3 regions of the Paenibacillus sp. J22R3 genome follow, and region 3 is predicted to be linked to each of the others. Evidence: riboswitches for the same ligand, from Rfam matches in the RefSeq annotation. Region 3 holds a riboswitch; each other region holds the start of a gene.

Region 1 (7,771 bases), 120 kb from region 3:
GAAGCGGTTGATATACTCGCAGCTAAAGTGAAAGATGCGCCGAGCGGAAGCAAAGTGGAGCTCACGGGAAGTGCTCCTATCGGCAAAGATTTTCAACAGAGCTCTGAGGAAGGATTGAAGAAAACGGAGCTGCTCACCGTAGCGCTCGTACTCGTGATTCTTCTCCTCGTTTTCCGTTCCCCTGTCGCGCCGTTCATTCCGCTTATTACGATCGGCATTTCCTTAGTCATCACACGCGGGCTCGTTGCACTGGCCACGGATTACGGGATGCCGGTTTCGTCTTTTACTGAATCCTTCCTGATTGCCGTCTTGTTCGGTGCGGGAACCGATTATTGTATCCTGCTTATCCAGCGTTTCCGCGAAGAGCTCAGCCATGACGGTGACAAAGTGGAAGCACTCGTAAGGACGATGCGGACCGTCGGCAAGACCGTTGCCTTCTCCGCCAGTACCGTATTCGTTGCGTTCTTCCTCATCGGCTTCGCCCAGTTCGGCCTTTATCAATCAGCCGTTGGCGTATCCATCGGCGTTGCGGTTACGCTCATTGCAGGACTTACCTTAACGCCTGCCTTGTTGATGCTCTTCGGTAAAGCTACCTTCTGGCCGAGCAAGGCTGCAAGCGGTCAAGGCCACGGCGAGTCTAAGCTGTGGGGAGCGATGGCAGCTCTTGCCGCACGCAGACCTGTAGCCATTCTGGTTGTTACGGTTCTGCTGCTTACGCCAATTACATTCCTGTACCATGGCAAGCGGTCCTTTGACGACTTGGCCGAAATCAATCCGCAGCTTGGCTCCGTGCAAGGCTTCCGACAAGTGGAGCATGCCTTCGGTGCCGGTGAAGTCTTCCCGCTCTCCGTAGCGCTGCGATCGGATGAGTCGATGCGCAATCCTGCCGCACTGGCCGCACTCGAAACGGCAAGCGCCAATGTAGCGAAGCTAAGCGGCGTCAAAGAAGTGCGAAGCGCCATAAGACCGCTCGGCGAACAGCTGGCGGACCTAACGGTTTCGAATCAGCTGACGCGAACCTCTGATGCGCTTGATCAGATGAAGAATGGCGTCGATCAAGTAGCAGACGGCTTAACTACCGCCGGCAGCTCAATTGCGAGCGGGCAGGCCGATATTCAGAACCTGACAGATGGCTTGCGAACGATGGCTTCCCGCACCTCTGAAGCGCAGAGCGGGCTGAAGCAAATCTACGGCGGCATGCAGCAGGCGTCCCAAGGCGCCGGCCAGTTATCCGGCGGACTCAAGCAGAGCGCCGAAGTATCCGGCTCCATGAGCCAAGATTTGCAGGCGTTGCTGAAGAAATATCCGGAGCTGAAGAACGAGCCTGCCATGCAGCAATTGTTAGGCAAGCAGCAAGGACTCTCCGGCGGATTAAATGAACTATATTCCGGGGCAGCTAAGCTGTCAGCAAGCTTCACTCAACTAAACCCCGGCGTCAATAAAGTTGCCGACGGACTTGGCCAACTGGCTGACGGTCAAACCCAAGCCGCCGACGGTACAGCGAAGCTCGGAAGCGGACTTCAAGAGCTTACCGGCGGCTTGAAGGATGGAGCTGCAGGTCTTGGCGACATCTCGAAGGGTCTCACTTCGGTGAAGGATGCACAGCGTACGATTGGGGACAGTCAGATCCCTGGCTGGAATCTTCCTCAAGAAGCATTGGATAGTCCTGAGATGAAGCAAGCGCTCGATTACTATATTTCCACCGACGGGGAAACCGCCAAGATGGAGATCGTCCTCTCGGTAAATCCGTATTCTCCCGAAGCGCTGACAACGGTTGATCAGATTAGAGAAGCGCTGAACCATAGCTTCGAAGGAAGTGCCATTGAAGGAGCTCATGTGTATGTATCCGGCACATCGGCACAAATTTCGGAGCTCAAGGATATTTCGAAGAATGACTTTACGCGAACAGGTGCGTTTGTCTTGATCGGGATTTTCATCGTACTGATGATTCTGCTGCGCTCCATTCTGGCGCCGCTCTATGTACTGCTCTCCCTTGGCTTTAACTTCTTGGTCACCATGGGCATTGTTGAATTCATATTCGTTCAATTGCTCGGCAAGGAAGGCTTGTCATGGAGCGCTTCATTCTTCGTCTTCCTCATTATCGTAGCGCTTGGCGTCGATTACAGCATCTTCCTCATGGCTAGGTTCAAGGAAGAATATCGACCGCGGGGCATTACGTATGCGATGACGAAAGCGATGTCGACGACAGGCGGCGTTATCATATCCGCAGCGGTCATCATGGGCGGCACGTTCGCTGCACTTATGATGTCCGGCGTGAATACGCTCCTGCAGATCGGTGCAGGCATCGTCATTGGTCTGATTCTGTATGCGACTGTCTTTATGGGCCTTGTCATTCCTGCTTTGGCTAATCTCTTCGGTGAAGCCAACTGGTGGCCTTTCCGCCAAAGAGCAACCTCTCAATCAGAAGCAGCGAAGGCCCAAGAAGAAGGGAATAGCCCAAGATACAAAGAGCAAACCTCTGAATAAATCAGGCTTCCGATAAAAAAAGCTGTATCCGCTCCTTTCGAAGGTGGCGGATACAGCTTTTGCTTTATTTATATCGAAGATTCGGCTACAGCACGTTTGGCTGCTTGATGCGTATAAGCAAACAGCTCCATAAGCTCCATATGCTGCACATATTCAATCGCGCTCCTGGCTTCTTCCGAGATCGTCCCGCTCTCTTGAAGCGCAATCATGCCTGTGAGTGCCGAAGCTTGCCAGCGCACTTGGCGTTTCATTACCTGCAGCGAATCGCGAATGGTGCCTTCCTGCAAATCGCCTAATACGACGCTGTTCTGCAGCCAATCCGCTACTCGTGTCTGCAAGCTCTCCATCGCCGGATGGGCGCCTGCATTGCTGAACCAGTAGTTCGCATTGGAGTAATCACCCTCCATCCGGTGCATGATACCATGCCAATAGCAGCCTGTCGGGTCGTCTTCAATCTCTTGGGATTGTTCATGCGACGCGTCCAAGCTCTCGTTAAGCAGATGCAAGCCGGCCTTGAGCGCAATGAGCGCGGGTTGAGCGGATTTCGGAGTTCCGACAGTAATTAGAGGCAAAGCGGCTATTTCTTGATCGAGTGCAGCATCCCATACCCCTTTCGGAGACAGGGCTTGCATGGTCTGACGCGATTCCAATTGTTCGATGATTAGCGCTAATGATTTCTTCAAGCCGCATCCACTCCTTCAACAGTTCGTAACGCCAATCACTTGCATGAGTGGACTCTATTGTAATAGATGCCCTTCGAAAATTCAATGAGAATATGCCTATTTATCCTTACAATCCGCGCGGATGAAGTTCGGCGACGGCGACGATCCTCCTTAGCAAACAAGCTCCCGAACCGCTAAGGTCTGGGAGCTCGTTCATTATTGAAGAACTTATTTGCTGTGCAATACTTCAGGCGTAGTCAGCTTATCGTAGAAATCAACCGACTTATCTTTGTCATCGGAATTCCGAAGCGCCATTGCGGAACGAGGATGCTCATCGAACATGCCTGTAATCATATAAGGAATAATATAGCCCCACTCTTCTTTTTCACGAAGCGGAATCATGTACTTCTCGATCATATCCAGAACCGGACGCACATTGTACTTCGTGTTCTTCAGATGTGCGACAAGCAGTTCCGTTGGGCAGTTGCCGGCCGCGCGGCCCATACCGTATACGGAAGCATCCAGGAACTCGACGCCTTTCTCAACCGAAATAAGCGTATTGGCGAAAGCAAGCTGCATATTGTTGTGCGTATGCACACCAAGACGTTTGCTTGGCAGGTACTTCTGGAATTTGCTGACCAAATAATTGAAGTCATTCGGCGCCAAGCTGCCATAGGAGTCAACGACGTACACGACGTCGACTACACTTGCTTCGATCAATTCGAATGCTTCAAGCAGCTGGTTCTCCATTACGTTGGAGAGTGCCATAATGTTCAAGGTTGTTTCGTAGCCGCGCGAGTTGAATACGTTAACCAGCTCCAGCGCCTTCGGCACGTCTTGAATGTAGCAGGCAACGCGAATCAAATCGAGCATGCTCTCTTCGCGTGGAAGAATATCGTTCTCATCTACCCGTCCGATATCGACAAGTGCAGAGAGCTTCGTATTCAGCTTCTGCGGGATGACTTTACGAAGGAAGTCGTCGTCCAGGAAGCGCCATGGCCCCGCATCTTCAGCGCCTTTGAGCAGCTTCGGAGAGTTTTTGTACCCGATTTCCATATACTCGACGCCAGCTTCATTCAGCGAGTTGTATAGATGCTGAACGAACTCAACGCTGAAATCCCAGTTATTGACGAGCCCGCCGTCGCGGATCGTGCAGTCGACGATTTTACAATGACTTTTTTTCGAAGCATTCATAGCATTGTGTCTCCTTTTTAGCCAGATCTTGTCTTTTCTACTCATAATACTTGATATTGGCTATGAACGCAAAGTCATTTTTGTCAGAATTGCAGGACTCTTCGGATTAAATGGCGCGGAACGATTTCCTCGTGCTGACCATCGTTTGATCCAATTTATCGCTTAATTTCTCCAGCATTGTCGCAAGCTCCGACGATCTGGAAATAAGCTGATGCTGCTCATTCGAGCTGCCCGTAACCGTCTTGACGCTGCCTGTTAATTCAACGGACATTCGGGAGATTTCCTCAATGTTGACGCTGAACTGCTTCGTGCTTGCTGTCATTTGCTGAGAGGCACCGGAAATATAATGAATTTGCTCTGCGACGGTTTTGATGGATCGCATGATCCGTTCGAATGCGGCTCCCGCATCACATACGGCTTGGTTGCCTGATGCAACCTCTTCAATGACTTGATCCATGGAATGGATAGAAGCACGGTTATTAGCCTGAATGTCTTGAACAAGCTCAGCGATTCTCTGGGCAGAGGCAGTTGTTTGTTCAGACAGCTTGCGCACTTCATTAGATACGACGGTAAACCCACGTCCATGCTCGCCGGCCCGCGCCGCTTCAATCGCCGCATTCAGTGCCAGCAGACTGGTTTGTGAAGCGATGTCTGCAATTAAGCTTGTAATGTCATCTATTTCTTGCGAACGCTGACCGAGCAGCTTTACTTTGGTTGCGGACTCTTGGACGGCATTGCTCATCGATGTCATCTGCCTGACAGCCTTCTGTATGGCCTCATTCCCGTTATCGGCCTCCGTCGCTACCTCACTGGAGAAAGTTGACACCGTAGCAGACGTTTCGGCAATGGTATGGATGTCTCGGAGCATCTCTCCGATGACCCTCTTGCCTGTCTGTGCGCCATGCTCCTGCAAATGCGCCGTGGCATCAACCTTATGCATCGTTTGTACAATATCCCCTGCCAAGAGATTAAGCGTAGCCGCATTGCAGCTGAGCTCTTTGGAATTCATGAGCACTTGGTCCGACGTTTCCGTCACATTTTCAATAATTTGTTTGACCGCTGCTTGAATCTTCTGCTGTTGGGCCGATTCCAACGCGAGGATGAATGCTCTGCGCGTCACAATTTGATAGGTAACCGCGCCGATAAACAAGACGACAAATACGATGTGAATGGAGACCATGGCAAGTGAGTAATCACGGGTTCCGTAGACAAGGTCTGGGAAGATTAAGAAGCCGAGTACATGCTGAAGTGCGAAGATAACGGTGCTGATGAGAAGCATTGCGATGAGGTCGTAGTACAAAATAATAGCGAGTACCATAAAGATGGAGAAATGATATTCCACCATGCCGTTGCCGCCTGAGATGATCGATATGCTGCTGAAGGTAAGCGACAGTGTCAATAGAAGCGGAACGGACTGCTGCTCCTTCTGCAACCGCATGCAAATCCCGGCAAGCAGTAAGAAAATAATCGGTAATGCCAAGAACGTTTGCTTAAGGAAAGTGTGGAACGTAGAACCATTCATGTCCGTTTGATGATCATGATGCATGGAGAAACCGAGCCAATCGAATGCGTGTACCAGAAGCGATAATAGCACAATAATTGTAGAAATGAATAACATGACACGGTTTTTCTCTCTAAGCATACAACTTGCCTACCTCCCCATATATGTATACATATAAAAAGAGTCCACCCGCGTTAAGGATGGACTCCTTTTCACTCGGTAACCTGTCCACCATGGCATCTGAATTGCGATGCTTTAGGCCTAGGCTTTGCGTCCCAACGTTTCCGTTGGTTTGCCATTATCATATGAAGAAGTAGTCGGATACTATGGTCATGGTACTGTTAACAGGGTTAATTATATGAGGGGAAAGCCCTGTTTGTACATAGCGTAATTTGTATTGTTTTGTCGAATTTGTCAGATCATCTCTTCTGCTCTCACCACTTCGTCGAACTTGGCTGCCGTAATAAGCCCACTGCGAATGGCAGCCTCGCGAAGCGTCAGGCCCTCCTTGTGAGCGGACTTGGCAATGGCCGCCGCATTCTCATAGCCGATATGAGGATTCAGCGCCGTGACGAGCATCAACGACTCGTTTAGATGCCGAGCGATGGCTTCCCGATTCGGCTCAATGCCGACCGCACAATGCTCATCGAAGGAGCGAATCGCGTCGCTGAGAATACGGGTCGACTGCAGGAAATTGTGAATGATGACAGGCTTAAACACATTCAGCTCGAAGTTTCCCTGACTGGCCGCGAAGCCGATTGCCGCGTCATTGCCCATGATCTGACAGACGACCATCGTCAGCGCCTCACACTGCGTTGGGTTGACCTTCCCCGGCATAATGGAGCTGCCCGGCTCGTTCTCCGGGATACGAATCTCGCCAATCCCGCAGCGAGGTCCGCTTGCGAGCCAGCGCACGTCGTTCGCGATCTTCATTAAGTCCGCGGCGAGCGCTTTAATTGCGCCGTGTACGAAGACGATCTCGTCGTGGCTCGTCAGCGCGTGAAATTTGTTCGGCGCGCTGATGAAGTTCTTGCCTGTGAGGCGGCTGATCTCCGCCGACACCTTCTCGCTAAAGCCCTGCGGGGCATTCAGCCCCGTTCCCACGGCTGTGCCTCCGATGGCAAGCTCACGCAGCTCCTCGCGGCTTGCTCTGATATTACGCTCCCCTTTCTCCAGCATCCGAACCCAGCCGCTGATTTCCTGGCCGAGCGTAAGCGGTGTGGCATCCTGCAGATGGGTGCGGCCGATTTTGATGACCTCCATGAAGCTAGCACTCTTCTGCTCGAGTGTGGATTTCAGCTGCGCAATCGCCGGCAGGACGAGGTCCTCTACCGCAATCAGCGCGGCGATATGCATCGCGGTGGGGAATGTATCGTTGGAGCTCTGCGAGCGGTTGACATCATCGTTGGGATGAACGGCTGCTTCTTGCCCCTTCTCCCGGAGCAGCTGCGCCGAACGTCTTGCTATCACTTCATTGACGTTCATGTTGGACTGCGTGCCGCTCCCGGTCTGCCATACAGCAAGCGGAAACTCATCCTGCCACTTTCCTGCAATCACCTCATCCGCTGCAGCCGCAATCGCTTCTGATTTAAGGGTATCCAACTTCCCCAAGCTTCCGTTCACGGTTGCTGCTGCTTTCTTCAGATAAGCGAAAGCGGTAATTAACTCGCGCGGCATCTTCTCCGTACCGATTCGAAAATTGTGCAGACTGCGCTCCGTTTGCGCTCCCCACAGCCGGTGCGCCTCAACCTGTATCTCACCCATAGAATCCTTCTCCATGCGAAAATCGCTCATCGCGACTACCTCCTCATTACGGATTATTTCTGTTTCGGCTTACTCTCTATATACCCTATGAAAGAGGCGATGCATCTACGAGCATGCATCGCCTCTTTCCCATGATTGCCTATTTGCGGGCTTGCAATACGGC
Region 2 (7,771 bases), on a different contig from region 3:
CTGCGGAAGCTCTGCCTATTGGGTAGAGGTAGTGTCCGAACTTTCTGCGCATGGGCGTGTTATTGCGCCGGATCTTCGCGGGCATGGCGGAAGCTCAGCACCGGACCATTCTCCCTACGAAATGGAGCAATTCGCAGAGGATCTCTTGTTTCTGGTGCGCGAGCTCGGCATCGAGCGCATCTGTTTATTCGGGCATTCGCTCGGCGGTTATGTGTCGCTTGCGTTTGCGGAACGGTATCCTGAACTGCTGAGGTCATTTGCCCTCGTACATTCTACTGCGAAGCCAGATAGCGAGGAAGCCAAAGGAAACCGGGATAAAGCGGCGAAAGCACTGCTTGCTGATGGCATTGGTCCATTTGTAGAAGGACTGGTTCCGAAGCTGTTTGCGCCTGCTCATAAAGAAACGATGGTAGCGGCTATTGCGGATATGATCGAGATCGGGCGAGGGACTTCAGCAGCCGGAGCAGCGGCGACAGCGCTCGGAATGAAGGCGCGTCCTGATCGGACCGGCGTGCTGGAACAATTAAACGTGCCGCGTTTGCTCATTGCAGGATCTGAGGATGGAGTCATCGCCCCAGCGAATACATTTACGGTGGATGGTCCGCATGTTACGCAAGTGCTTCTTGAAGGCTCCGGTCATATGAGTATGATCGAGGATCCGGAGCGGCTGGTTGAAGAGATGGTCGCTTTTGTTAAGTCGCTTTAAGCGGCAAGCATGAAGTGGAGAGGGGATGCGACCGTTGTTTCAAAGGGATTATTTTATGCGGATGATTGAGCAGATGAGTGAAGTAGTCGGCCAAGTAATGGGGCTGAGGCAGCAGCGTAAGCAAGAGGAGGCGCTGCTTGTCATTGACGAGCTGCTCGATCGGCAGTTTCGGATGAACGGGAAGCTGATTCGTCAGCTGTCGGATGCAGATCTGGTTCGCATGATGACGACGAACGGGATCGTAGAAACCGCCAATCTGCATGCGGTGGCGCTGCTGATCAAGGAAGAAGCTGAAATTCTTACCGAGCTTGGCAGGCAGGAGCAGGGGTACCCGCTGCAGCTGAAATCCTTTCATCTCTTCATGCGGCTGGCCATTCTGGATGCGCCGGCGCTGCTGCGCACGCCTTCGGAAGAAGCGGCGGAGCTTGAGGCGAAGCTTGGTATCTACGAGCTTCCGAGAGAGACGAAACTGCTGATGTGGGAATGGCATGAAAGCGACGGACGCTATGATGAGGCTGAGAATGTGCTGCATGAGCTTGCGGAGGATGGTGCAATAGAGGCAGAGGAAGTGCTGGGGTTCTATCGCCGATTGCTGCTGCTGCCGGATGAGTCACTCCTGCAAGGCGGCTTGCCTCGCGATGAGGTGAATGAAGGATTAGAACGAATAAGGCAACAATTGATGCAAGCTTAGGAGATGAATAGTAACGGATGGGAAGCAAGGAACAATGGCAATCGGATATTGAGCAGTGGGTGGACAGCGGGCAGCTGCGGCAGGCGACCTTTAGCCAATTGCGCCGCAAGGACGGCCAAGTGCCGGCTAAGACGGTTATTCGTCCGATTGAACTCAAGGGAACGCTGCATTATCAATTTCAATATTATATCGACAATAAAGTAACGCATGAGAATGTGCCGCAAGCGGATGCGGCCGATCGAATTACAGCTTGGCTGGAGCAGCATTATCGGCAGGCGTTGTTCAAGACGAATGACGCAGATGTACAGGTTCTGTTCTCGAAGAAAGGTAAAGCAGCGATTGTCTCGAAACCAGCTACGGCTAAAGCAGATTCAGAATCGCTATCACATAATAGGCAGAAGCAGCGTGTCGTTCAAGAGGGCGAAGCAGCTCCGTTCATGGTTGAGCTGGGCATTATGACCAAGGATGGTCAAGTGATCGCGAAGAAACAGGATAAGTTTCGTCAGATCAACCGTTTCTTGGAGATGGTTACGGACGTGCTTCCTCATCTGCCGGCTGATCGCGAAATTACGATTGTGGACTTCGGCTGCGGCAAGTCCTATTTGACGTTTGCCCTCTATCATTTGCTTGCCGTGAAGCAGCAGCGAAGCATCTCGGTAGTCGGTCTTGATTTGAAGGCCGATGTCATAGCATTCTGCTCTGAGCTTGCACAGAAGCTCGGTTATGATAAATTGAAATTCCAAGTCGGAGATATTGCGCAGTATAAGGATCAATCCAAGGTGGATATGGTCGTTACGCTGCATGCTTGCGATACGGCGACTGACGCGGCTCTGGTCAAAGCGGTAGAATGGGGAGCTTCCGTCATTCTGTCCGTCCCTTGCTGCCAGCACGAGCTGTTTCGGCAAATCCGGAACGACGCCATGGCGCCTCTTCTGACGCATGGCCTTCTTAAGGAAAGGTTCTCTGCGCTTGCGACAGATGCCTTCCGCACGCAGCTCCTGGAAGTGCTGGGCTATCGCACGCAGCTGCTGGAATTTATCGACCCGGAGCATACGCCCAAAAACATGCTGATCCGAGCAGTCCGTACAGCAGGTGCTGCGGCTGATTCGGCGCGCAAATGGCAGGAGTATGTCGTCTTCCGCGACATGCTGCAAGTGAAACCTTACTTGGAACAGGCGCTTGGCGACCGATTAAAGCAGGCGCACAACTAATATTTGTTGTTCATGTCAATAAAGGTAACAACTTTATTGTCGAATAAATAAACAGTATGGTAGAATATAGTTACTTCTAAGTAGATTGTCCCAATTCTTTGATACGTTTAACAATTTGATTGTGATTTGGGTGAAGCGAATGGGACTAATGACAGGGCTGGACTTGAGCCTATTTCTTTTTTTGTTCACCATTTTCATCTATGTATTTGCATTTAATGTGATCACAACGCAGCATAAGGTCTATCTATTATTTCACTTCTTCATGATGATTTGGCCACTCGGTCAAGTCGGCATCCACACAACGGATCAACCACACCTCCAGATTATATACATTAATATTTCCTTTGTTGGTTTATCGATGCTTGGCTTCGGGTGGCTTCTATTTACGAAATTTCTGGTAAACGTCAACTACCGGCCGAGTCGCACAACGCTCGTATACATGCTGCTGCCATCCGTTCTTATCTCGATCGGCGTGTTATGGAATCCGTGGGATGCCTTCGCTACCACGGTGGATAATACGTATGATGAGAGGGTCTATGGGCCTATCTTCTGGATCATGGTAGGTGTGTTAATTTCGTATTACGTGTATACGGTACGGATCTTGCTGAAGGCGTACCGTTCACGCAAGCTGTCACAGGATCGAGTACGAATCGCCAACGCACTCACGGGCATATTTATTATGATGGCGTTTCCATTAATGGATTTAGTAGTTAACGTCATTCTTGATCCTTGGCTGCCGGTTATTCCCGGCCTTACGTCGCTTGGCATCGTGTTGTCTGATTTGTATTTCGTATTCTCCTTGAAGAAGCATCGTTCGCTCGACTTGGTTAAGATCGCGCAGCAGGATGTGATGGATACGTTGTCTGTAGGCATTATCGTGCTGGATGAGCATGACAATGTCATTGAGATGAACCGGATTGTCAGCCCGCGTCTTCAAATTGTTATCGGCGAAACGCTCCATATGGAGGAACTGCTCACTTGGTGCAATATTGACAAAGTGAATGAAGAAGAGTTTCTGCACGCGTATAGGACGGACCCTTCTCAGCGAATCCAGACCGAAATCATGATTGAACAGGATGACTCGCACAAGCAGTACTTCTCCCTGCATGTCGGGCCGATCATTGTTAATAAAGGCAGGATCGGCAAGGTCATCACGTTTCAAGAAATTTCCGAGCTTAAGTCGCTTATCTTCAAGTCGCAGGAGCAGTATGCTTCGATGCAAGAGCGCAACCGTGCACTCATCTTTATGCAGGACGAGCTGTTTCAAGCGAATCGTAAGCTGGAACAGATGGCGATTACAGACAGTCTGACAGGCTGCTTTAACCGTAGATTTCTGATGCAGCAGTTAGAGCATGAGGTACTGACGAATGTTCGTTACAAGATTCCGTTTGCGCTCCTATTGTTTGATATCGATTTGTTCAAGCTCGTAAACGATACTTACGGTCATGTGATCGGTGACGAAGTCATTCGGAGAACGGCCGATGCCGTTCGTGGCGCATTAAGAAGAACAGATATATTGGCACGCTATGGCGGGGAAGAGTTTACGGTCTATTTGCCTCATACGAATAAAGAACAAGCAGACATGCTCGCTCAGCGTATTCGTGAGGTTGTTCAGAACAACGAGATTGCCATAGGTCGCGGGCGCTCGCCGGTATCTGTAACAATCAGCATGGGAATGCTTGTGGTGGAAGAACAGTCCGAGCTTCAGATTGAGGACGTCAAAGGTTATATTAGAGACTTGTTCTCGAAGGTGGATTCCGCATTGTATAGAGCCAAAGACAATGGTCGTAATCGGGTAGTGAATTTATAAGGAGGACTGCGAATGTCGCGTAACGGACGTCTTACAGCGTGTGTGGCATCATGTGGAACAACACTAGCTGCAGCGAGTTTATGCCTACTTGCAAGTAAGACACCTACGCCTCTCGCTGTTCTAATCGGTACCGCTGCATTTGCAGCGGCAGCCCTGCCTATTGGCTATTTCTTAGGACTCAAATACGATCGATTGAAGGAAGCTTCTATTCTAGACAGTTTAACAGGATTGTATAATCGCAGGTTCATCGAGGCTAATTTCAAGAAGCTGGCGACTAAAGCAAAGCGTAATCGGAAGAAAATGACGGTCATGCTGCTCGATGTCAATGATTTCAAAGAAGTCAACGACCGTATGGGCCATAACCAAGGGGATACCGCGCTTGCGTTGATTGCAAGAACACTTACGGAATGCGCAACCTACGGTGAAATTATCGGCCGCTGGGGCGGCGATGAATTCATCCTTATTTGTCCCTATGCAGATGACAAAGGAATAGATCGAATCGTAAAGCTCATTCACGAACAGCTCTTTAGCATTTCATTGCGAACCGGATTACGATTGTCAGTTTCGGTTGGACATGCTTCGTTTCCGGAACACGGTATGGAGATTGGCCAGCTGCTGCAAACTGCGGACAAACGAATGTACGCAGAGAAATATGTCCGTAAAGCGCAGTTGACCGAACCGACAGCTTTACAAGCTTAATCCGGGAGCAAGCGGTAAAGGCGGGAATAAACACCGATGAGAAAAGTTCACATCAACTCCGTTCAGCCGGGAGAAAAGTTAGCTCGCCCTATTTTGCAGGAGAATGGGAACATATTGCTTGGCGCCGGTGTGGAGTTAAATCAACGATTTATCGACAGATTGGTTGGTTTAGGCATCGACATGCTTTTCATTGATGATCCCCTGACAGAGGGTTTGGAGCCAACTACGGCTATTCAAGACAGCACGCACAAAGCGGCATCGGATACGATTTACAAGACGATGAATACGCTTATGGATCAACAAGTTACGAAAGGGCGAACGATTGCCCCTGAGCTTGGCCGCACCTTCCGTAAGGTATTCGGCGACATTATGCAGGATCTCATTAGACGTGAAGATGTTATGGTCAGCTTGACGAACATTCACGTGGCGGACAGCTACTTGTTCCACCATTCCTTGAATGTCACGATACTTGCAGGCATTATGGGGTTAGCCAGAGGGTATAACCGAACGCAGCTCGAAGAGCTTGGCATGGGTGCGATGTTGTTCGATATCGGCATGACACGGCTGCCGAAAGAGATTTTGACGAAGACGACTGTATTGACGCCAAGCGAGCGGGCGCTCATGGAGAAGCATACCGAGGATGGCTTCAACATCATCAGAGCGCAGCATGATATTAGTTTACTCTCGGCACATTGCGCGCTGCAGCATCACGAGCGATATGATGGGACAGGTTATCCGCGCAAGCTTAAGCGGGAGGCTATTCATGAATACGCTCAAATCGTGGCGATCGCAGATGTATACGATGCGCTTACTTCTCCAAGGCCGCATCGCAAACGCTATACGCCATCGGAAGCGATCGAGTTTCTGTTCGCTGCTGGAAACACCTATTTTGATTTAGAATTGATCAAAATTTTCTGTAAGCATATATCCATTTATCCGGTTGCAACAACGGTACTGCTCAGTTCGGGGCAAATTGCCGTCGTTGCTTTGAACGACCCGCTCGCGGTTCATCGTCCAACGGTTCGGATCATCCGAGAGCCTGACGGAACAGCGCCTGCTACAGCTTATCAGATCGACCTCAAAGACCAACATAAACTAATGATCGTGAAAGAACTGTAGGTAGGTTAGCATTCTGCTGACAACTGCATATCATCGATACTGGCAAACTTATCGAAAGGTAAGGACGCAAAGTTAAAGGGTCTAAATGTCCGCTCTTCATTATGTAAGCGAACAAATGACAGCCTGACTGCCGAAATGAACACCCGAGATATCTCGCGGTTCCGGAAGCGGCTCCAGTATTACATGAGGAAGCGCTTTTTCTGTTTTATAGCGCCGTACTGTCGTTGCGGGAGCGTTTCTTCATATGTGAAGGGGGAAAAGTAAATGTCAGGCTTAAATGAACGAATCGGATCAAGTAAACCTACCTTTACCATGAAAGCACTGCTCCACAGCCGTACGATGGTCGAGAAAGAAGGTTATGTTGCCACAGGGGTGCTTGCCCATGCAGAAGGCGAAATGATGGAAATCGAACTGACGGAATTCAAGAACTTCGAGCTCGGTGAACCGGTTAGTTTAACCGTCTATTCACCGGTCGGCATTCACCGGCTGCAATCGACGATTATTGCGAAGGCGGAAGGTTCTATTGCGGTTATTTTCCCAGCTCGCTCGCTAACGGGACTTGATGAGAAACGGGAATCGCCGCGAATTGATATTGAGGCAAGAGGCACGATATCGCGTACGTATTCGCAAGAGGTTGAAGGCTCCAAAGGGAATAAAATGACGATTGAAGCTACAGACAGCTTCGATATAGAGCTTAGAAATATAAGCGACACCGGTATAGGGTTTTCCTTGATGAGCCCACCGACGCTTGCGCAAGGTGATACTCTCGAAGTGAGCTTATCACTGGGCTTTAAACTGGATTGTAAGGTTGAAATTATCCGTAAGGATAATGGAAATGAATGGAAGTTTTACGGAGCTCGCTTTCAAGAGTTAGATGAGCAGCAGCAGCGGGCGCTTCGAGCTTATTTGCTGCGTATGCAAATTGAAGCCTATTTCAAGCTTAAGCAGGAGAAATTAACGGCTAAGAAGGGCAGATAAACGCGATTTCAGCGTTGCATATATAAGAAGGCGTTTGAACGGATGATGGTGATCCGGCAGCGTCTTCTTTTTTATAGTCGGACCGTCAATTATGGTACAATTGGAAAAATAACGTAAATCAGATGGGGTTTGAGCAAAAGGGGAAGTGGTTATGCGAAGTGGACTGGCTGCGCTAGCCGTGGCAATTATACTGGCTTGTTCGGCTTATCGCAACGGGATGTTCTTTGATACGATCTTTTATCGGTGGGAATGGATCATCATGGTCGTATGTATACTCGTCATTGGTGCGGGTTCGATTGTTCATTCTCGGAAAGAGGACAGACGGTTCAGCCAGCACGTGCCTTTATCAATCTACGGCCTGCTTGCGATGGCGATGTTATACGGGATTGCCCTGTTTCATCGACCGGCATCCACGCTTGGCAGCCTCGAGGAGGCATTGCGATGGATGGCCAATGCGGCTTTTGCCATTACATTGTACAGCTGGTTCTGTACCAGCTCCGACACGGCTGTGCGGCAGCAGCGTTTGAGATGGCTTTCTGCAGCGATTCAAAGTTCAG
Region 3 (7,771 bases):
CGTTATGTTGGCGATTGCGAAGCGCAGAAGCTCTCGCTCAACCAAGCTCTTCGTCATGAACAGCTTATAGTTGTCGATACGCAGCACGCAAAGCAGAAACGGCTTCTCCTGCGACAACGCAGGATGGAGCGAATGCAGCGCCTCCCCGAATGCCGTGCCGCTCATACTGAAGCTGTCGACAAGCAAACGTTTGAGAAAATACAATTTCATAATGCCGGTATTATTGTTTTTCTCCAGATGATACTCGTACAGCTGCTCTCTTGATTTCTGATACACCTCGGTCAAATAGGAGAATTCATCCTTAGCTCCCGGAGCCACAGATCCGCCGCGTGAGGTCTGTTCCATCAGCCTTCTGACCGGCTTGTAGATCCCTCTTGAAACCGACAAGGTCAGCAGCAGCGCACCGGCAAAGATCGCCAATGTAATGAGCAGAATCGTATCCAGCAGCTGCTTCAAGTTCGCATACGCCTCTTTGTAAGGCTTCGCATCAAGCAGTGTCCAGCCGGTCTTCTCCAGACGAATATACGAGATGATATATTTCTCGCCGCCAATGCTTTGATTAAAGAAACCTGACGGCTGCGCAGCCAAGCCTTCTGAGCTGCCCGCCTGGTCCACATAAGCTTGCCTAATCGTATTCGCGAATGTTGAGGTTTGTACCGGATTACCCGGATCGGTCTCAATCAGCCCATTGCCGCTGTCCAAGATGTAGAGCTCACTTCGCGCGCCGGCCTCAATCCGGTTAATCGCACGGATGTTATCGACGAGCCAGTCCAGCTTTATGTTCAGAATGATGGCGCCATCCATACGGTTATCGCGATCCGTCGTCTCATACATCACATAGCTTAATACCGTATTCGCAGCAGCTCCGGCTGCGCCTTGATCAGCGGCTTCCGCACTGCGTCGCACGATTGCACGGAGCACCGGAATGTTCGTATAGCTTTGCAATACTTTATCGAGCTCTGCGTCCTTATGATACAAATCGCCATATGTCGAGTAATATAGTTTCTTATGATTGTTATAGATGTAGATGGACTGAATGAATGGATTGTTCGCCACAATCGTCGCGTTTAGTTTATTAATGACATTCAAATGCTCGTACGTTTCCTCATCGTTCAAATACATAAGCGCCTTCACGTCGTTGCTGCCATAGGTGGAGAGGGTAATATTGCGAATCATCGTATCGAGATAATCGATGTTGTATTTCATCTGCGAGAGTACCTTCTGGCTGTTCTCGTATTCGCTCTTGAACACCTTCTTCTCTACATTCACATACACAAGCGTGGAGAACGAAACGACGATTAGCAAAATAATGCTGGTGATCCACAAGAATATGCGCAGCAAATATTTCTTCTCTTGAAACAGACGAATGAAGCTCATAAGCAAGTACCACCCTTGTTATTCAATCTTTGCTTCCCAAACCGAACTGCCGTAATGAATGTCCGCTTTGCATATATGCCCGGCAACCGCAATCGGCTGCTTGCCTTCTGCCGCGTGCAATAACTGAAGGGCAGCACTTCGTCCCATATCATAGAAAGGCTGGTTCGCACCTGTAATATCTAGTTGGAGTTTCCCGTTCAACCCCTGCGCATCATAAGTAACAAAGGACATCTCGTCCGGGACACGCTTGCCAAGCCGCTCAAGTGCAGCGAGCGCAGCCTCGGCAATCTGATCATTCGCTGCAAATACAGCCGTGTACCGCGTCATCTCCAGTGCATTCGCAAGCCGAGCAACAAAGTCTTCGAACTCGCTCTCGAAATTCTCGAACCGAGTCGGGATGCATAAGTCGTATTCAGCTTCAAAAGAAACGCCTGCTTCAATAAACGCTTGTCTCATGCCAAGCAGCCGTTCATAGAACGTGCTGAGGTCCGAATTGCGTACGAATGCAATCCGCCGATGTCCCTTGGCAAGCAGCAATTTCGTAAGCGAATACGCGCCTGAAGCGTTATCGCTCGTCACAAAAGGAATATCGGTGTCCCATACGCGCCTATCCAGAAAAATGACCGGAATGCCGCAACCCGCTAACTCCTCGTAGATCTGCCGACTGCGAGGCTCGTCCTGGCCGCCGTGAATCGGACTCAGAATAATCCCCTCCACTCGCCTTGCAATCGCGCTCGCAACGAATGACTCCAGCTTATCTAGGCTGCGATTATCGCTGCTGCTCATGAGCTGATAGCCCTTCGGCTGAAGCACATCCTCGATCCCGCGCAGAGCGGCTCCCCATAGCGGATTATCGATACCGATAACCGATGCAGCAATGAGTCCGCTCCCGTTCCCATTCCCGCTCCTTATTCGACTGGTCGGCTGAGACAAGAGCCCTCCATCTGCCAAATATGTACCTCGGCGATTATCTCGTGTCAGAAGCCCTTCCCCACACAATTCCTTAATCGCCTTCTCTATTGTATTAACGCTGGATTGATAGGACTCCGCCAAATTCCGGCTGGAAGGCAGGCGTGAAGTGTCCCTCCACTCTCCAGCATGTATGCGCTTTCGAATATCTTCCTTAATCCGGTGATACGGGAATATAGTCAGCCTATTCACCTTCATCTCTGCTAGATTAGCTTGACTATATGATATGTGTATCATCTGTGTCAATCCAGAGTCTGAAATTGATGAACCACATGTATATAGGCCTACTTTTATGAACCTTTAGTCCTTCACTTACGCAACTAAGACATCAATATCACCTATAAATACCAACTCTATCCTTTTAAATAGGTTCCAGAGACTCATTCGCTAGTTTGAGATATTATGGAAAATAGAAATAGCGCTAAATTCCTACATTATTCGTCAAAACTGAATCATTTTTCGCAGGCAAACCCTACGAAAGCAGGGGACGCAAAGTCAATGGGTCTAAGTCTATTCTCCTATAAATGCGATGAGATACGACAGCCAGACTGCCGAAGTTAATCTGCTGACCTTGGTTCTCCAAGCGGGAAGATGCGTATCGGTCTGTTACCGCCATCTTGCTTCGAGCCCGAGGATTTTTGTATACCTATTTGACGTAGAAAGGATGTGTACGGCTTGGCAACCCCTTACGAGCAGTTTAGTTCTAAGCTTCTGACATACACATTAATATTCCTTATTCTGTCTTCTATTCCCATATATGTAACCGTTCTTGCACTTGAGCTAATTACCTTTCAAGTCTTTATTCGATTCGTCGCTTCCGTTATCCCGCTTGGCGTTGTGCTCTACTTCATTTACCGACAAACCTATCAAACGCTCAAAGGAAAAGTCATTATTTCAGCCTATTCGTTCCTGCTCTGCTTCATCGTCATGTGGTTTATCCCAACATCAAACTCCGGCACCGTGGTTTTCCTCTTTGCGCTTCTCTCCCTCATCTATCTGGACCGCTTTGTGACACTAATGGCAAGTGGATATGGCATCCTTGTACTCATCACCCATCAATTATTCAACCCCTATATGCTCGCAACGGATCTGCTCTACCAAATTGTTCAATTCACCTTGTTCACCATGAGCTGTATCACCTGTGTCAGCGTTTGCATCATTGGACGCCGAATCATCGCACATGCGCAGCGAAGCGAGAAGAAAGCGCTGGATAACGAGAATCGGTACCGGCAAATTTTCGAGCTGTCTCCCGAAGCTAATATTGTACAGATCGACTATAAAATCGTTCACATGAATCGATCAGGGCTAACGATGTTAGGCGCACAGCATCTGGATGAGTTAGTCGGCGTCAATGTGTTTGACATCGCATTGCCGGAGTATCACGAGATGATGCGAACCAAATCAACCGACCTCATAGAGGGCCACACTGCCGTTAATCACGCGGAGCTCTGCATTTACAAGCTAAACGGTGAAGTGATCGACGTTGAAACCAATTCCATCTCGATTCTATTTCACAATCAGCCCGCGATCCTATCAAACTTCCGAAATATAACGGAAACGAAGAAGGCTCGTGAAACCATCAACTATATGGCCTATCACGATCAACTGACTGATCTTCCCAACCGCTATCAATTAATAACGAAGCTCGATGCAGAGCTCCGGTATGCGGTACACAAACCATGCAGCTTCGCTCTCCTGTTCCTTGATATGGACAGGTTCAAATCCATCAACGACACATTCGGTCATCCACTGGGGGACCGTCTGCTCAAGAGCTTCGCGAAACGGCTTCAGGCATCGCTGCAGCCAGCTGCATTTGCGGCCAGACTTGCCGGCGACGAGTTTGTCATCCTGCTGCCGAATATCGATGCTGAAACGGTGGGGACGCTTGTTGGCCCTCTGCTGGAGCGGCTCTCTGAACCTTTTATTCTCAGAGGTCAAGAAATCATCGTTACGACAAGCATCGGAATCGCTATGTATCCCAAAGACGGGAAGGATGCCGATACGCTTCTGATTCTCGCAGATGCGGCTATGTATGCGGCTAAGAGGCGGGGAAGAAACAACTACGCCTTCTATAGTAATGAGATGAACGAAGTTAATTTACGGAAAATGATGCTGGAGCAGGACTTGCGCAAAGCACTGCAGCAGGGAGAGCTGCATTTGCTCTATCAGGGCAAGAAGGATTTGCAAGCTGGCAGTTTGAACGGCTTCGAGGCTCTCCTTCGTTGGACGCATCCCAAGTTCGGCGCCGTTCCTCCGGCTGAATTTATTCCGCTTGCGGAAGAAACAGGGCTTATTGTTCCGATAGGAGAGTGGGTCATACGGCAGGTATGTAATCAAATCAATGCTTGGAAGCAAGCGGGCTTGTCTCCTTTGCCGGTGTCCGTGAACTTATCGGTTCGCCAATTCAAACAGGACAACCTGATTGATATGCTGAAGGCGATCCTGCTCTCCACTGCGGTTGAACCACGGCTCATTGAACTTGAAATTACAGAGAGCGTTGCTTCATCGAATTTCGAAGCCCCGCTTATTGAGAAGCTGCATGAAATGAAGGCGCTCGGCGTTGCTATTTCGATTGATGACTTCGGAACCGGATACTCATCGCTTAGCTATCTGCGCCTTTTTCCCGTGGACACCCTTAAGATGGACAAATGCTTCATTCGCAATATTGGTCACAATCAAGATGATCTGGCAATCGTCACGGCGATCATTGGTATGGCTCATAGTCTCAAGCTTCAAGTCCTCGCTGAAGGGGTTGAGAACGAGACTCAGCTTGCACTCTTAAAGGAACAGCGCTGCGACGGTGCTCAAGGCTATCTCATCGGCTACCCTATTGCGGCTGAGGAAGTGGAGCTGCTGATTACTCCGGTCCATGAGCTAAGCAATTCGTAGGGGAGTACAAGCCCGTTCCTATGATGGCCCGAACTCCCTCCAAGCTGCTTGATCATCATTAGGTTTGCTGTTCATAGGCGAGCTGATGGCCATCCTCGAATCCTTTGGCAAAGCCGAGGTTATAGCCTTGATTATAAGCATTATCGAAGGCTCGATTATAACCCGGACTGCTTAAACCCCGCTTCCTTCCACGCTTCTGCTTACGCACGGAAGATTTGCCGGTGCCTGACTTCGTGCGTTTGCGCTTCGTAATCGAGGTAGCCTTCTTCTGGCTGCCTGCTGCTGCCTTGCTTGAAGACTTGTTCGGTGTGACCCGTGGTGTGATTGGTGACTTGCTGACGATCTTCCCGCTTATTCCCGCTGCAATCACTTTCCGGTTCCTCCTTTACCTTCCCGTATTGGATGCGAACCAACCTGCACGGCAGCATTCAGCCATGGCTTGGCAGAGCGGCTGTCTCTGCTTCGACTTTGGCTTTGACTGCTCTCCATGGCGCTTACCATTGCGGTAAGCGTCAGCTGCATCGCCTCAAGCCGCTTCATGTTGCGCTGTATGGCTTCTGCCAGACCGGATGCCCGCTCGGCTTCAGCTGCGACGCTGTTCAGAATTCGAGCGACGGCCTGCTGGCTGCGGGAGAGCGACGCTAGCAGTTCGATTCGTACCTCCCGCTCCTTCAAGCTCCAATTCATTAGTGCCTATCACCCATATCAAACGGTCCGTTCAGCATATTTTCGATGCCGTTCATCGGTCCCGCCCCCATCCCCATATCATCCACCTGGCGCAGTGCCGCCTTCAGTACATTGGTCATCCCATGATTGAGCTTCGCAAGCCCGTCAATCACTTCGACAAGCTGATCATGTACCATCATCGAGGACTTCCATTGGTCTTGCTGCTCCGTAAATGCGTCCGGCGTAATATGATTGCACAGCCAAGCGCGTACCTTCTCCGCTTCGACGGCCTTTGCCTCCAGAATCATCGCCACATTCCACTGCAGCTTAGCGGAGGCGTCCAGCATTCGGATATATGCGGTTTCTCGACTCATAACGGGCACGCTTCCTTTCCTCCGCCTATTCTTCGTCCTCGACGTCCATCTCTTTCATAACAACCGAAATCGTAAGGGCAAGCGACTCCTGCAGCTCTGCAATGCTGTTTAAATAGGCCACTACACTCTTCGTCATCACCTGAGAATTATCCATCAGCTCGCTGACCCCGCCGAAGCTTGGGTGCGTATCCGGCAATGCGTGCACAATTTGTGCCATCCGGACTGCGACATGACGCTTCGCCTCCAAGACGCGCGCCAGCTGCTCATGGGAATGTGACATATGCTCAATCATTTCCGTTACGATATGCTGCAAGGCGCAGTCCCTCCTCTACCTATCGCAATATCAGGAATCGGTCTCTTTGTTAACATATGCGCCGCCCTCTCCGCTTGGCACAGCCAAGACTCCTGTGCGCTATAACTGATCGGCAACCTGAACGGGAGCAATGATTGGCAATCCTTCAGGCAGCATGCCGAGCTGCTCCTCCGTCACCAATCCTGCAGGCTTCCACTGCAGGCACCATGCCTCCGCTGCTTTCGCGCTTGCCACTCTTCTCCGAACGCCGTTCGCGACCACATAGAAACTGCCGTCCGCACCAGCAGCCGTAACGCCTTGCATCGTCAGCGCCCCTTCAATGCTTCTTCCGTGCCAGCCAGCTTCAACAGCTTCGACTGCAATGCTCTCCCCGATTGGCCAGCGTCGCAAATCCACTTGCGAGAGCCGTACGATAGGCAGGGTAACTTGGCCTACAATCGGGCGACGCATACCACCTTCCACCCAGTAGAGCGCCCCGGACACTCCGCGAACGATGACATGCTCTGGAAAGAAGGCGGTTTCTCCTTGTGCGCGGTCACCGGCTGCGTTCATGGCTTGAACCTGATAGACGAGATCGTGGGGATTCCCCCATTTCTCTACGTACACCTGCAAATTATGATCGTTGACTTCTACAAACTTCGTTCCAAGCTCCTTCATGCTTACACTGCCGAAATGATGAATGAAGGAATCGCGCGCGATGACAAGCGTATACCCTTGCAGACGTACGCGGATGTTGTAATCGTCGTCCTCATAGTTTCCAATCCGGTAGCCTTCGTCGAGGTAACCGGTTCGATCCCAAAGTTCGCGGCGAAACAGCAGGCAGAAGCCCGTTAATCGGTCCGTTCGCTGCCATCTGGCCGGGTTAGGAATATTATACAGTCTTGCGAATGGCGCAATGCCTCTTACCGTCTTGTACGGCACTTCAATGCGCTGATCGCCGCTGATATAGTTCGTCACCGGACCGACCATGCCGATTGCGGGATCGCTGTTCAAACAGGCCAGCATATTGCCCAGCCAACGCTCTGTCACAATCGTATCGTTATTGAGAAGCATCAAGTAAGATCCCTTCGCCATCATCATGCCGATATTAATCGCGCCGGCGAAGCCTCGATTCGTCTCAAGCACCCGAAACCGAACCCTGTTGCCGAGTCCGCGCAAGTAGGCGGCCGTACCGTCCGTAGAC

Evidence for each region. Region 3 has a riboswitch for cyclic di-GMP ahead of AC0YN4_RS10245 (putative bifunctional diguanylate cyclase/phosphodiesterase). Riboswitches for the same ligand answer to the same signal wherever they lie in the genome.
Region 1: it holds a riboswitch for cyclic di-GMP, as region 3 does, so the genes downstream of both, AC0YN4_RS09750 (methyl-accepting chemotaxis protein) here and AC0YN4_RS10245 (putative bifunctional diguanylate cyclase/phosphodiesterase) in region 3, are expected to answer to the same signal.
Region 2: it holds a riboswitch for cyclic di-GMP, as region 3 does, so the genes downstream of both, AC0YN4_RS16340 (PilZ domain-containing protein) here and AC0YN4_RS10245 (putative bifunctional diguanylate cyclase/phosphodiesterase) in region 3, are expected to answer to the same signal.

What each region holds. Positions count from the first base shown of each region.
Region 1 is NZ_JBWDNS010000002.1:325,984-333,754, reverse strand. Features, by position in the region: gene AC0YN4_RS09765 (MMPL family transporter) at 1-2,487, shown strand, start outside; gene AC0YN4_RS09760 (hypothetical protein) at 2,556-3,170, opposite strand; gene AC0YN4_RS09755 (aldolase catalytic domain-containing protein) at 3,378-4,343, opposite strand; gene AC0YN4_RS09750 (methyl-accepting chemotaxis protein) at 4,450-5,985, opposite strand; cyclic di-GMP riboswitch class I at 6,060-6,151, opposite strand; gene fumC (class II fumarate hydratase) at 6,259-7,638, opposite strand.
Region 2 is NZ_JBWDNS010000003.1:334,376-342,146, reverse strand. Features, by position in the region: gene AC0YN4_RS16370 (alpha/beta fold hydrolase) at 1-706, shown strand, start outside; gene AC0YN4_RS16365 (DUF6483 family protein) at 741-1,397, shown strand; gene AC0YN4_RS16360 (class I SAM-dependent methyltransferase) at 1,415-2,608, shown strand; gene AC0YN4_RS16355 (histidine kinase N-terminal 7TM domain-containing diguanylate cyclase) at 2,694-4,418, shown strand; gene AC0YN4_RS16350 (GGDEF domain-containing protein) at 4,431-5,117, shown strand; gene AC0YN4_RS16345 (HD-GYP domain-containing protein) at 5,154-6,236, shown strand; cyclic di-GMP riboswitch class I at 6,268-6,371, shown strand; gene AC0YN4_RS16340 (PilZ domain-containing protein) at 6,501-7,214, shown strand; gene AC0YN4_RS16335 (O-antigen ligase family protein) at 7,366-7,771, shown strand, end outside.
Region 3 is NZ_JBWDNS010000002.1:447,440-455,210, reverse strand. Features, by position in the region: gene AC0YN4_RS10255 (AraC family transcriptional regulator) at 1-1,377, opposite strand, end outside; gene AC0YN4_RS10250 (GntR family transcriptional regulator) at 1,396-2,544, opposite strand; cyclic di-GMP riboswitch class I at 2,801-2,902, shown strand; gene AC0YN4_RS10245 (putative bifunctional diguanylate cyclase/phosphodiesterase) at 3,022-5,235, shown strand; gene AC0YN4_RS10240 (hypothetical protein) at 5,294-5,605, opposite strand; gene AC0YN4_RS10235 (hypothetical protein) at 5,602-5,922, opposite strand; gene AC0YN4_RS10230 (alpha-helical endospore appendage domain-containing protein) at 5,922-6,275, opposite strand; gene AC0YN4_RS10225 (nucleoside-diphosphate sugar epimerase) at 6,301-6,588, opposite strand; gene AC0YN4_RS10220 (glycosyltransferase family 2 protein) at 6,688-7,771, opposite strand, start outside.